Candidatus Puniceispirillum marinum IMCC1322: one gene and its partners. The protein of the gene in region 4 interacts with the protein of the main gene of each other region in a pairwise test. Links are inferred from orthologs where the notes say so. Each region holds a gene or a part of one and is shown on either strand. Other genes may lie near its edges.

What was found.
Region 1: the proteins of secA (region 4) and SAR116_RS11765 interact in binary tests that used the Escherichia coli proteins (3 or more experiments, as listed by UniProt). The link is inferred for Candidatus Puniceispirillum marinum IMCC1322 from one-to-one orthologs.
Region 2: the proteins of secA (region 4) and secG interact in binary tests that used the Escherichia coli proteins (3 or more experiments, as listed by UniProt). The link is inferred for Candidatus Puniceispirillum marinum IMCC1322 from one-to-one orthologs.
Region 3: the proteins of secA (region 4) and secB interact in binary tests that used the Escherichia coli proteins (3 or more experiments, as listed by UniProt). The link is inferred for Candidatus Puniceispirillum marinum IMCC1322 from one-to-one orthologs.

What each region holds. Positions count from the first base shown.
Region 1 is NC_014010.1:2,508,602-2,511,798, reverse strand. The notes cover bases 109-3,104. They hold SAR116_RS11765 (YbgC/FadM family acyl-CoA thioesterase), read right to left. Parts: upstream 1,844-3,104; coding sequence 1,373-1,843; downstream 109-1,372. Other genes in these bases: ruvA (Holliday junction branch migration protein RuvA), read right to left, coding at 2,907-3,104; ruvB (Holliday junction branch migration DNA helicase RuvB), read right to left, coding at 1,844-2,896; tolQ (protein TolQ), read right to left, coding at 526-1,251; tolR (protein TolR), read right to left, coding at 109-526. Also shown: SAR116_RS11780 (cell envelope integrity protein TolA), read right to left, coding at 1-76; more of tolR, read right to left, coding at 98-108; more of ruvA, read right to left, coding at 3,105-3,197.
Region 2 is NC_014010.1:210,239-213,328, forward strand. What follows is about bases 1-2,889. They hold secG (preprotein translocase subunit SecG), read left to right. Parts: upstream 1-1,233; coding sequence 1,234-1,545; downstream 1,546-2,889. Other genes in these bases: SAR116_RS01030 (peptidylprolyl isomerase), read right to left, coding at 1-151; tpiA (triose-phosphate isomerase), read left to right, coding at 411-1,154; SAR116_RS01045 (CTP synthase), read left to right, coding at 1,683-2,889. Also shown: more of SAR116_RS01045, read left to right, coding at 2,890-3,090. UniProt on the Escherichia coli protein: Subunit of the protein translocation channel SecYEG. Overexpression of some hybrid proteins has been thought to jam the protein secretion apparatus resulting in cell death; while this may be true it also results in FtsH-mediated degradation of SecY.
Region 3 is NC_014010.1:1,803,576-1,806,687, reverse strand. The notes cover bases 1-2,911. They hold secB (protein-export chaperone SecB), read right to left. Parts: upstream 1,757-2,911; coding sequence 1,244-1,756; downstream 1-1,243. Other genes in these bases: SAR116_RS08435 (Tim44/TimA family putative adaptor protein), read left to right, coding at 2,636-2,911; SAR116_RS08440 (FxsA family protein), read right to left, coding at 1,935-2,504; dnaQ (DNA polymerase III subunit epsilon), read left to right, coding at 439-1,206; coaE (dephospho-CoA kinase), read left to right, coding at 1-401. Also shown: more of SAR116_RS08435, read left to right, coding at 2,912-3,112. UniProt on the Escherichia coli protein: One of the proteins required for the normal export of some preproteins out of the cell cytoplasm. It is a molecular chaperone that binds to a subset of precursor proteins, maintaining them in a translocation-competent state.
Region 4 is NC_014010.1:2,123,328-2,126,691, forward strand. The notes cover bases 199-3,361. They hold secA (preprotein translocase subunit SecA), read left to right. Parts: upstream 199-530; coding sequence 531-3,161; downstream 3,162-3,361. Other genes in these bases: SAR116_RS09870 (peptidylprolyl isomerase), read right to left, coding at 199-236; SAR116_RS09880 (DUF1178 family protein), read left to right, coding at 3,223-3,361. Outside these bases: more of SAR116_RS09870, read right to left, coding at 1-198; more of SAR116_RS09880, read left to right, coding at 3,362-3,364. UniProt on the Escherichia coli protein: Required for protein export, interacts with the SecYEG preprotein conducting channel.

The DNA of each region.
Region 1 (3,197 bases), 390 kb from region 4 along the record:
ACGGCAAGCCAACCGCAAACAATACCGCTATTGCGATATGCAAAGTTACTGAAATTATGACCGGACGAGACGTCATATAGAGTGATCCAATTTTGATCTATTCCTGTTCGGGCAGCCGCGCGACCAGTGCTACTTTCTCGAAACCAGCTGATTGAATGCGACCCATAACCCCAAGCACATCGCCATACATTACCGATGTATCACCACGCACAAAAATACGCACCGCCGGATTGGCTTGCGAAATGGCTTTCAAACGAGGAATCAATTTGTCGGATTCGATCATTGTTTCCTGCAGATACAGTTCGCCATCAGCCTTAATTGACACAACCAGAGGCGCCGCATCTGCATTGATGCTGCCTGCCCGTGTTTTTGGTAAATCAACTTCCACACCAACAGTCAGCAACGGGGCTGTCACCATGAAAACAATCAACAGCACCAGCATAACGTCAACAAAAGGTGTGACATTGATTTCACCCATCGGGCGATGTCGTCCACCTCTGCCAGATCGCTTTACATTTGCGCCCATTAGTTATCTCCCTCGTCAAGCTGACGCCCAAGCAAAGTGCTGAATTCCTGCGCAAATGTTTCTAGACGCGCGCTGTGTCGCTCAAGATCACCTGCAAATTTATTATAGGCTGTAACGGCTGGTATCGCGGCAGCCAGACCAAGCGCGGTTGCGAACAACGCTTCGGCAATGCCGGGGGCAACAACGGCAAGCGACGTGTTTTTGGACTCGGCAATCGACTGAAAGGAACTCATGATACCCCATACCGTTCCAAACAGACCAACAAAAGGCGACACCGAACCGATCGAAGCCAGAAAATTCATGCCACGTTCAAGTCGCTCCATCTCACGGGTGATGGTGAAATTCATCGAACGCTCGATCCGGCTGACCAGTGATGCCCTCAAATCCGAGCGGGTGCTACTGGCCAGGCCACGTGCTGATGCGCGCCGCCATTCCCGCATGGCGGCAACAAAAACCTTGGACATGGATCCTTCTGCGTCAGGGCCGGTATCATCGTACAGCTGATCAAGTGACCCACCTGCCCAGAAGGCATCTTCAAATTGCTGGGCAAAGCGGCGTTCACGACGCACTGATGAAATCTTTTCAATAATAATTGCCCAGCACCAGATTGAGGCCAGCACCAACAAAAGCATAACAAATTTGACCAATGGGTCGGCAGCAAGGAACAAGCCCCACGTGCTAAGATCCGACGCTGAACTGGTAACGGTTAAATCGGCTGAATTCATTAATTTCCCCTGTTCTCACCCTAACAGTGATATTGATAGTCATAGATTAAGTTCTGATTTTGTCAGCTAGCTAACTAACACCAACTCTCACATAGTCTTTCATCATGGCTTAGTGCATTGCCTATTCGGTTAAAGTCAGCTTGTTTATAATCGCCTTTGAAATCTTTTCAGGTTTTGTTTTCCGGTTTTCGTCGAATGTTACAAAGACTATGTCCACGAAAAGTCGGGCAACAATGTGGCGATGTGCATTATTATTTATAATTTGTTGTAATTTAAATGAGGCACCACGCATTTTGATAAGCTTTGTCTCAACACAAAGCAGGCTGTCATATGGGGCCGCTTGCAGATAGTCGATCTCAATATGGCGCACCACAAATCCCTGACTCTGCTGTGCAAGCAAGCTGGGCTGATCCACGCCAAGAAGGCGCAGATAGGCTGACCGTGCGCGCTCGGCAAACGCTAGATATTGCGCATGATAGGTAATACCACCTGCATCGGTGTCTTCATATTGAACACGCAAACAGTACCCATGAGTATCACCCTCAAGCCAGCCATCAAGATGTTGTTTTTGTTGCTCAGGCACATTCATCATTTAATGATCATCACCATTTTCGTCATCGGCCTGCAACAAATCAAGTTGCTGCGTTGCCGACGCTGGCGGTGTGATGCCCAGATAGGACCAGCCACCACTCGACAGGCATCGACCGCGCGGCGTCCGCATCAACAGACCTGTTTGCATCAAATAGGGTTCGATTACCTCTTCAAGCACGTCGCGTTGTTCGGACAGAACCGCCGCTAATGTTTCAACACCAACCGGCCCGCCAGCATAGGACTCAGCCAGACATGACAGGTAACGACGATCCATTGCGTCAAGACCTGCCGCATCGACTTCGAGACGATGAAGCGCTGTGTCAGCAATCTCGGCTGTGACCCTGTTATGCCCAGCCACCGCCGCAATATCGCGTACCCGCCGCAGCAGACGTCCCGCAACACGGGGGGTTCCGCGCGCCCGGCCTGCAATCTCGCTGGCGCCATCTGCCGCCAAATCGAGACCCAGCTTTACAGCCTGCCGATGTAAAATCAGCGCGAGTTCATCTCGGGTATAAAATTGCATCCGCATCTGGATGCCAAAGCGGTCACGTAATGGCGTTGTCAATAGACCAGACCGCGTTGTTGCACCAACCAGGGTAAAGGGCGGCAAGTCAATCCGAACAGACCGTGCAGACGGCCCCTCACCGATAATCAGATCAAGCTGAAAATCTTCCATCGCAGGATACAGCACCTCTTCAACCACAGGGGCAAGACGGTGAATTTCATCAATAAACAGAACGTCACGAGGACGCAGATTGGTCAGCAAGGCTGCCAGATCACCAGCACGTGCAATGACCGGCCCCGACGTGCCACGAAAACCAACCCCAAGTTCTGACGATACAATCTGGGCAAGCGTTGTTTTGCCAAGCCCGGGAGGGCCATGCAACAATGTGTGGTCCATCGCATCGCCACGATCACGCGCCGCATGGATAAAGGTTTCCAGATTTTGCCGGCCATTACCCTGACCGATAAATTCGCCAAGCGACGTTGGCCGCAACGCATTATCGCCACGCTCGACATGATCCGGATTCACAAGGCGTTCATCTTCATTCATCTAAACGTTCCTAGCCCCCGATTTCGCGTAAGGCGGCAGCGATTAATCCAGACAGATCATCTGCGTCGCCAGCCTGCTGTACCCGAAGCAACGCTGCATGTGCCTCAGATCGTCCGTATCCCAGATTTATCAGAGCCGACAATGCGTCACCCATCGCGCTTGCACCAGGCAAATCTTCGCCGCCTGTAACGCCAGATATATTGATTGTAAGACCATCACCAAGCGACGGGAAGCGGCCAATTTTTTCAGCTAGCTCATTCACAACACGCTGGGCAATTTTGGGGCCAACACCATCAGCGCG
Region 2 (3,090 bases), 1.9 Mb from region 4 along the record:
TTTCTTCACTAGCTGAAACAGCTTTATCACTACCGCCGATCAAGCCGGTTGTTATGTCGCCGACGCCCCAGAGCGCGAAACCGCCTGCAAGAAACACAAGGAAGGCTTTCATTATGGGGGATTTAGCGCCGCTACGCATGGCCTGAAGCATATTAATCTCTATCTTTTAGTTGGTTAGGGATGCACCATGCCATACAGCAAGCCGCGCCCCGCATGAACGCATTATTGTTGAACTTGTCCCATTAATACTTGCTGACGTGCCTATCGGCAACTTGATTTGAACAATACTGCATAAAAACAGCTTGATTTTGGTAATGTTAGTGGGCTTTTCAACATTTCCCAAGCCTTTTACAGTAAAATACTGTTACGCTAACATCGTTTAGTGATGATTAAAAAATGGAATTGAACCAATGATTATAGCAGCAAATTGGAAAATGAATCCTGACCTTGAAACGGCTGGTATGTTAGCTAGCCGCCTTGCGGGTATTTCCTTTGGCAATGTAAAGCGTGTTTTGTTTGCACCGCATCCCTATATCATCCCCATGTCAATAAGGCTGGCGCAAAGTGACATAACGCTGGGTGGACAGGATTGCCACACCGCCGAGTCTGGTGCCCATACGGGTGATGTTTCGGCACTCATGCTGCGCGACAGTGGTGCTACAATGGTTCTTGTCGGGCATTCTGAACGGCGTAGCGATCATGGTGAAGATGATGCACTTATCATGGCCAAGGCCAATGCAGCGCTTGCGCATAATCTGGATGTCATGATCTGTGTTGGCGAAACCCGCAATGATCGGGAAGCTGGTAATGCCGAATCCGTTGTGCTTGCGCAATTACAAGGCTCGATTCCCAAGGCTATGGATCCGGCTAGGTTGATTGTCGCTTATGAACCCGTATGGGCGATTGGCACCGGCCTGGTGCCATCATCAGAAGATATTGCGGCAATGCATGAAAACATTAGCAGTTGGCTTTCCTCGGCATTTCCGAACAGGGGTGATACTCATATTCCGGTACTTTATGGCGGTTCGGTAAAGCCCGGCAACGCTGCTGAAATTCTATCATTGCCAGCGGTTGACGGGGCATTGGTTGGCGGTGCTAGCCTAGATGCTGATGGATTTGAGGCCATTTGCGCGGCCGCATCTAATGTTGCATAGCGATTATGAGTATTTTGTTGAAATAATCGCGATTTCGCCCTATAACCGCGCCATTAAGTGTTGATGCAGGAAAATAACGATGCAAACCTTGGTTTTAACCATACATATTTTGATTGCCCTTGGCCTTGTTGGTGCTGTTCTATTGCAACGAAGTGAAGGTGGTGGTCTTGGCATCGGTGGCGGCGGTTCAGGCGGTGGTTTTATGACCGCACGCGGCACGGCAAATCTTATGACACGTGTGACTACCGTTCTGGCTGCAGGATTTTTCACGACTTCGATCATTCTTGCGATCATGGCGGGTGCTGGCAAAGAGTCAGTGTCGATTGTTGATGATGTTATCAACAACACACCTGCACCTGTAAGTGGCCCAGCTGTTCCAACTGACAAATAGACATGCGTGAATGTTGGTGATTTCATCGTCAAAATAGTCACGAAGTTAGTTGTCAATCCTAACAATTAAATTTTATTGACCCAAATGGTGATTTTGGCACTTACCAAGTGCCGTTCTATAGGGTATTTAATTTGTCCATGCCTCGTTTTATTTTCATTACTGGTGGTGTGGTTTCGTCCCTTGGAAAGGGACTTGGCGCGGCCGCTCTTGCTGCTTTGTTGCAGGCACGCGGATACAAAGTTCGCCTTCGTAAACTTGACCCTTATTTGAATGTCGATCCTGGCACGATGTCGCCAACGCAGCATGGTGAAGTGTTTGTCACCGATGATGGTGCCGAGACAGATCTTGACCTGGGACATTATGAACGGTTTACAGGCGTTCATGCCAAGCAAAGCGACAATGTCACGGCTGGCCGCATCTATTCGGATGTTTTGGCGAAGGAACGTCGGGGTGATTATCTGGGCGCGACAATTCAGGTTATTCCGCATGTGACGGATGCCATTAAAAACTTTGTCCTATCTAATATCGATGATGAAGATTTTATCCTTTGTGAAATTGGCGGTACCGTTGGTGATATCGAATCACTTCCGTTTCTTGAGGCCATCAGGCAATTAGGTAACCAGCTAGGCCGCGAACAAACCTGTTTTCTGCATGTGACCTTACTGCCTTATATTGCGGCAGCTGGCGAGTTGAAGACCAAGCCAACCCAGCATTCGGTCAAAGAGCTACAATCGGTGGGCATCCAGCCTGATATCCTTTTGTGCCGGACGGAACATGATCTGCCAGCAGAACAAAGGGGCAAAATTGGCCTATTCTGTAACATCCGCGAATCGGCGGTTATCCTGGCGCGTGATGTAAGCAATATATATCAGGTACCACTTGCCTATCACGACGAAGGTCTTGATCGTGAAGTTATGCGGCATTTCGGACTTGAAGACATTGCACCGCCACTGGAACGCTGGAAGACCATATGCGACACCGTTGCTAATCCTGAAGGCGAGGTGACAATCGCCATTGTTGGCAAATACACCTCGTTACAGGATTCATACAAATCGCTTGGTGAGGCGTTAACCCATGGTGGTATTGCCAATGGCGTCAAGGTCAATGTCGAGTGGATTGACTCGGAACTATTTGAGCAAGAGGGCGCGGCAGTTGAGTCGCTTCATCATGTTAGCGGCATCCTCGTGCCAGGTGGCTTTGGCGAGCGCGGATCAACCGGAAAGATAAACGCCATTCAATTTGCTCGAGAAAACGATATTCCCTATTTTGGTATTTGTTTTGGCATGCAGATGGCCGTACTTGAGACAGCGCGGAATCTGTGCGGCATGACAGGTGCGGGATCAAGCGAATTTGGTGAAACTGAAATTCCACTTGTTGGTCTCATGACCGAATGGACTTCAGGTAACGCAAAGGAACAGCGTAGTGCCGAGGATGATCTAGGCGGTACAATGCGGCTTGGTGCTTATGAATGTCTGCTCACCGAAGGTTCGCTCGCCAGCCAGCTCTATGGCGAGCATCTTATCAATGAGCGGCACCGGCATCGTT
Region 3 (3,112 bases), 320 kb from region 4 along the record:
TTCTTGAACATCATCGGCATAATGCCACCCCATTCGTGGTGCTGGATATACCGTTGCTGTTCGAAACGGGAGCCGATAATATGTGTGATTATGTGATTGTCACCAACGCCGCTGCCGATGTGATCGAACAACGCGCTTTGTCACGTGCTGGCATGAGCGCCGATAAGCTGGCAGGCATTTTGCAAAACCAGATGCCCGCTGCCGAAAAAATCAGCCGCGCCGATATGGTGCTGGATACGGATATTCCGATCGCGGACACGCGTGCCCAGCTGGAAACGTGGCTGACCCGTATTGGATTTGATAGGGATCAGGGATTTGAAAACAATCGGGGCTTAGAAGATGATAGCGGCTTTGATAGCGATGTGGTGCCATGCGATAAACATCAGGCCAAACGTCTATAGCCCCAAGTCTGTTGATTTATAGTTAAAAGGATAATTTATGCGCGAAATCGCTCTTGATACCGAAACCACCGGCATAAACCCGCGAGATGGCCATCGCATCATTGAAATTGGCTGTCTTGAGTTGCTGCATCACCTGCCTACCGGCAACAAATTGCATATTTATATCAACCCCGAACGCGAGATTGACGAAGGCGCGGTCAAGGTTCACGGGCTGACCAGTGCATTTCTGGCCGATAAGCCGTTATTTGCCGATATCGTCGATGAATTTCTGGCGTTTATCGGGGGTGATCAGATGGTGATCCATAATGCGTCTTTTGATATGGGGTTTCTGAATGCCGAGCTAGCCCGGCTTGACCGGCCAGTTTTGCCGATGGATCGCGCGGTTGATACCTTGATGATGGCGCGCAAGAAATTTCCCGGGGCGCAAGCCAATCTGGATGCGCTATGCCGTCGTTTCGAGATTGATAACGGGCATCGTGATCTGCATGGCGCCTTGATCGATGCTGATCTGCTGGCCTCGGTCTATATCGAATTGCTTGGTGGCAAACAGCCAGGTCTTGGTTTGGATAATGGCACCGGATCAGGGGCCAGGTCGCGGGCAGGTCCAGCTGGGTCTGCCGGGTCTTTAGGGTCAGCTGGTTGGAGTGGTTCGGATCATGGTGCCGAAACAGCCAACGGAACCGGGCATTTTGCCATGTCTGAGACCGCGATCCGCCCGATCCGGACGCATGCGCCAAGCCCAGAAGAACAGGCAGCGCATGACGCCTTTCTTGATGGTATGGAGAATCCGATCTGGCGGCAATAGACGCTACAGGTACTATCGTTGCGACATTGCCTGGGATTTAGTGAACTTCGCCAGCCTGCGCTTCTTCTTGTTGGCGTGCCAGATTATGCTGATAAACAGCGACGAAATCGACAGGCTGGATATTCAGCGGCATGAAACCTCCGTCGCGGGTCATATCGGATACAATGGCGCGGGCAAAGGGAAATAGCAAACGCGGCGCTTCGATCATGATCAGCGGGTTCAGCTCGTTTTCGGGGGTGTTTGGCGCGGAGACAAGACCTGCATAGGTCAGATCAACCAGAAACAAAGCGGTGTCATCAGCCTTGGCTTTGGCTGTCAGGTTCAGCAACACTTCAAACTGGTCTTCGCCAATCATTTTGGCGCCAACATTGACGCCAATTTCGACATCTGGCTGGGCGGTATTCTCAGTTAGAACATTTGGCGCATTCGGATTTTCAAAAGACAGATCCTTAATATATTGCGCGTGCATGATAAGCTGGCGCATTGCCTGGGTGTTTTCGCCAGCGCCGTCGGCAGCGGCTGAATCTGTGGTTTTTGAATTATTGGCCATTGGAATCTCCGGGTTCGAATTATATCGTCACGCTCTGGGTTATAACAGATCAGGCTTGATTTTGGGGTGGCGCATTAGGGCCGTCGGTTATCGTAAAGGCCATCTAGCATGAATAAGGGGCTGGCCGCAAGATGTGACACCTATGATGGCTGGTCTATTGAGTCAGAGTAGATAGTTGTCAGTTTAGCTTCTTATCTGATTTTTTGGTCTTTGATCCCTGATCCGGGGTCTTGTCTTCGGCTTCGCCTTCGATGATGTCATTATCATCCCAGCGATGCCGATCGGATGTCGATGATGGCTGCCGATTCGTTGCCCCAAAATGTGCCCCAAAATTTGAATTATGATCGTTTGAACCCGCCTGCGCTGTGCCGGCATAGCTGGTGAAGCGCGCACTTTTACCAAGCCGCGTCGCCAGCCACAGGCCAGCCACTGTGCGGATACCAGGCAAAAATAGCGCCAGACCAATGGCGTCGGTGACATAGCCTGGCAACAGCATCAGAACCGCCCCACATAATAGGCCGATACTATCAGCCACTGATTTGATCGGCGGACGCCCCTGCGCGATATCGGTGCGCAAGCTGTCCATGACCGCGCGTCCCTGGCTTTTCAGCAAGGAAATACCGATCATGGCGGTGACAAAAACACCAAGAATGGTCAGCACAACGCCAACTTCACTACCGATAACAATAAAGGCGCTAATTTCGATCCATCCCCAGATAAAAAAGATCAGCAGGATGATTAAGTTCATTTTATTCCTTTGCGCATTTTTGTTCCTTTTGGGCATGATTTTACCCTATTAAAGCTGGAAACTGGATTTTGTGATACACATATGTCATCTATAGAAGATATTTTCTAGCCTAATGACATATGAGATGACATATGAGCTTTCTCAAAAGCACAGGAGACAACGTGCCCTATATCGATATTATCATTTTTGCGGTCATTGCCGTGTTGCTGGTTTTGCGTCTGAAATCGGTGCTTGGTCAGCGCACGGGATTCGAACAACCGCAGGATAAAAAACCTATGCAGGCCGCCAATGACGGGGATGTGGTGCCCTTTCCCAGTAATAAGGATGAAACCGGTGCGTTAAATGGCCATGGGATTGCAACGCTACGCAAAGCCGATCGCAATTTTACCGAAGCGGCCTTTCTGGGCGGTGCGACACAAGCCTTCGAGATGGTCTTGCGCGCTTATGCCGAAGGTGATCTGGCACAGCTGAAGCGGTTGCTTGGCTATGATCTGTTGCAAAGCTTTACGCAGTCGATCCAGAAGCGCAACGCGAATAAGGAAAGCCTGACGATTGACCTTGAGAACATCAAGGAAGCCAGCATCCTGAATATCGCCGTTGTTGATTCG
Region 4 (3,364 bases):
TCGCCAGCCTTGGCAGCCAGCTTGGTATCGATGATATCGGCTACAATATCGCCAAAATAGTCCTGCATCGGCTTGTTGCGATATTCTGGGGGTAATCCTTCGGCTGCCTGCATGACCTGATCGAGCCAGATTGTTTCACCATTGACAGTGGCAACTGAAATACGGCTTTCAGCATGTGCCATAGTGGCAAAGATAAGCATCAAAATCGCACAAAATGAACGGAGAATAACTTGCATTGAACAGACCTTCTGAGTGTTTTTTTAAACTTGGGGCTAATAGCTTTTACAAACCATAGACATCCTAACCGAAAAAAGCGTTGTAAGCCGCACGGTCAGGCTAACACAAACAGTGTTACCCAAGGCAGGAAGATACTGCAAGCATAGCTTTGCAGCCACATGATTCTAATTGATCTATAAAGGGCGTTCTGATTGACAAAACGGCTGTCTATGCCTATGTCCATGAGTGTGCGAAAGAGCCTGGTTTAGGTCTCGTGCCTATTTTAGAACAGCCGCCTGGCTGGAGGATTTTAGATGTTAGGTTCATTGGCAAAAAGCCTGTTTGGTAACTCGAATGATCGTGCAGTGAAGCGCTTCATGCCGCAGATTGAAGCGGTTAATGCGCTTGAGACAAGTTTTGAAGATTTGGATGATGCGGGCCTAAAAGCCAAGGCACAAGATTTGCGCACCCAGGTCGAAGCTGGTACCGATAAAGAAAGTTTGCTTGCCGAGGCGTTTGCACTGGTGCGCGAAGCGGCAAAACGTGCCCTTGGCCAACGTCATTTTGATGTTCAGCTCATGGGTGGCATAGCGCTCCATAATGGCCAGATTGCCGAAATGAAAACAGGTGAAGGTAAAACGCTTGTTGCGACCTTGGCGAGTTTTTTGAATGCGCTTGATGGTAAGGGCGTGCATGTTGTTACGGTTAATGATTATCTGGCATCGCGTGACGCTGCTTGGATGGGCAAGGTTTATGAAAAGCTAGGTCTCAGCGTTGGTTGTATTGTTGCCGGTATGGATGACGATGCGCGCCGTGCTGCCTATCATGCTGATATTACTTATGGCACCAACAATGAGTTTGGCTTTGATTATTTGCGCGATAATCTGAAATTCCGGCTTGAGGACATGGTTCAGCGTGACCATCACTTTGCCATTGTTGACGAGGTTGACTCGATCCTGATTGATGAAGCACGAACCCCGCTGATTATTTCGGGGCCAGCCGAAACCAATATCGCGCTCTACACAATCGCAGATGCGATCATCCCGGATTTGATCGAAACCGATTTTGACCTTGATGAAAAAGGTAATTCTGTCTCGCTAACCGAAGATGGTATCGAACATGCCGAAGTGTTGTTGAAGGCGGCAGGCGCATTCGAAGAAGGCACATTATACGATATCAACAATGTTGGCTTGCTTCACCATGTCAATCAGGCGTTAAGAGCGCATAAGCTGTTTCAGCTTGATACGCATTACATGTTGAAAGGTGGCCTGGTGGTCATCATTGATGAATTCACCGGACGCGCGATGGATGGCCGCCGCTTTTCCGATGGCTTGCATCAGGCGATTGAAGCTAAAGAAAAAGTTGAAATTCAGGCTGAAAATCAAACTCTTGCATCGGTTACATTCCAGAATTATTTCCGCATGTATGAAAAGCTGGCTGGCATGACTGGCACAGCTTTGACCGAGGCAGGCGAATTTTCCGAAATCTATAATCTGGATGTGACCGCGATACCGACCAATCGCGATATACAGCGTATCGATCATGACGACGAAGTCTATCGCACCGGTGAAGAACGCGACGCCGCCGTGATTGATCTGATCATTGATTGCCAGACGCGCGGCCAACCCGTTCTGGTTGGTACCATCAGCATCGAAAAATCCGAGTCTCTATCGAAAGTTCTGACCAGCAAAAAAATCAAGCATCAGGTTCTGAATGCGCGCTTTCATGAAGAAGAAGCTAGGATTATCGCACAGGCAGGTGTGCCGGGCGCGGTAACGATTGCTACGAATATGGCAGGTCGTGGAACCGATATCCAGCTTGGTGGCAATCTGGAAATGCGGATCGCTGCCGAGGTCAAACCCGATAGCGCCAAAGCCGATAAAGACACGGCGGCGATCACCGCCGAGGTTGAAACGCTGAAAGCCGAGGCGCTTGCTGCTGGCGGTCTTTATGTGATCTGTACCGAGCGGCATGAATCACGGCGGATTGACAATCAGCTTCGTGGCCGTACGGGTCGTCAAGGTGATCCGGGCGCGTCAAAATTCTTTTTGTCTTTGCAGGATGATCTGATGCGTATTTTCGGATCTGAAAAGCTGGATGGGATGCTGCAAAAGCTGGGGCTTGAAGAAGGCGAAGCGATCATTCACCCCTGGATCAATAAAGCGGTTGAAAAAGCCCAGACCAAAGTCGAAGCGCGCAATTTTGAAATTCGTAAACAGCTGTTGAAATATGATGATGTGATGAATGATCAGCGCAGCGTTATTTTTGACCAGCGCAAGGAAATCATGCGGGCTGCCGATGTGCAGGACACTGTCAGCGATATGCGGCGTGAGGCGGTTGCGACGATTGTCGCCAATGCCATTCCGCAAGGAAGCTATCACGATCAATGGGATGCCGATCAGATGGCCGCCGACGCCCAGCGGGTGCTTGGCCTGACCGTGCCTGCGGCAGACTGGTTCAAAGAAGATGGCATTGCCGATCCCGAAATCGAAGAACGCCTAATCGAAGAAGCTGATAAATATATGGCTGAAAAAGCTGTTCGGCTTGGCCCAGACGTTATGCGGATGGCAGAAAAATCGCTACTGCTTCAGGTGCTGGATCAGCAATGGAAAGAGCATTTACTGCGTCTCGATCAGCTACGACAGGGTATCTCGCTACGTGCTTATGCGCAAAAGGATCCGCTGAATGAATATAAGCGTGAAGCTTTTGATATGTTTGAACAGTTGCTTTCAGGCCTACGTGAAACCACAACGATGGTGCTGGCGCATGTCGAATTACGCCAACCAGACGAAGATAGCGAAGCCCAGACCCAGGCGGCGCCAGCTGTAGCTACGGGCAATACGCCGTCTTCACAAACATCTATGCCATCAGGGAAAGTGGCACGAAATGCCCCTTGTCCGTGTGGTTCGGGTAAAAAATATAAACATTGCCATGGCAAGATTTAATCAGGCTAGAATAGAGTATGAATGTCATCGGATTGCCTTTGATCTATGCGAGGTCAAGTGAATGATAAAATATCAACTGATATGTGAAAATGCACACAGCTTTGAAGGCTGGTTCCAGAATGCCGGCGCCTATGATGATCAAAAAGCGTCGGGTGATATTGCATGTCCTGTTTGCGAAATCACATCTGTTAAAAAGGCACTCA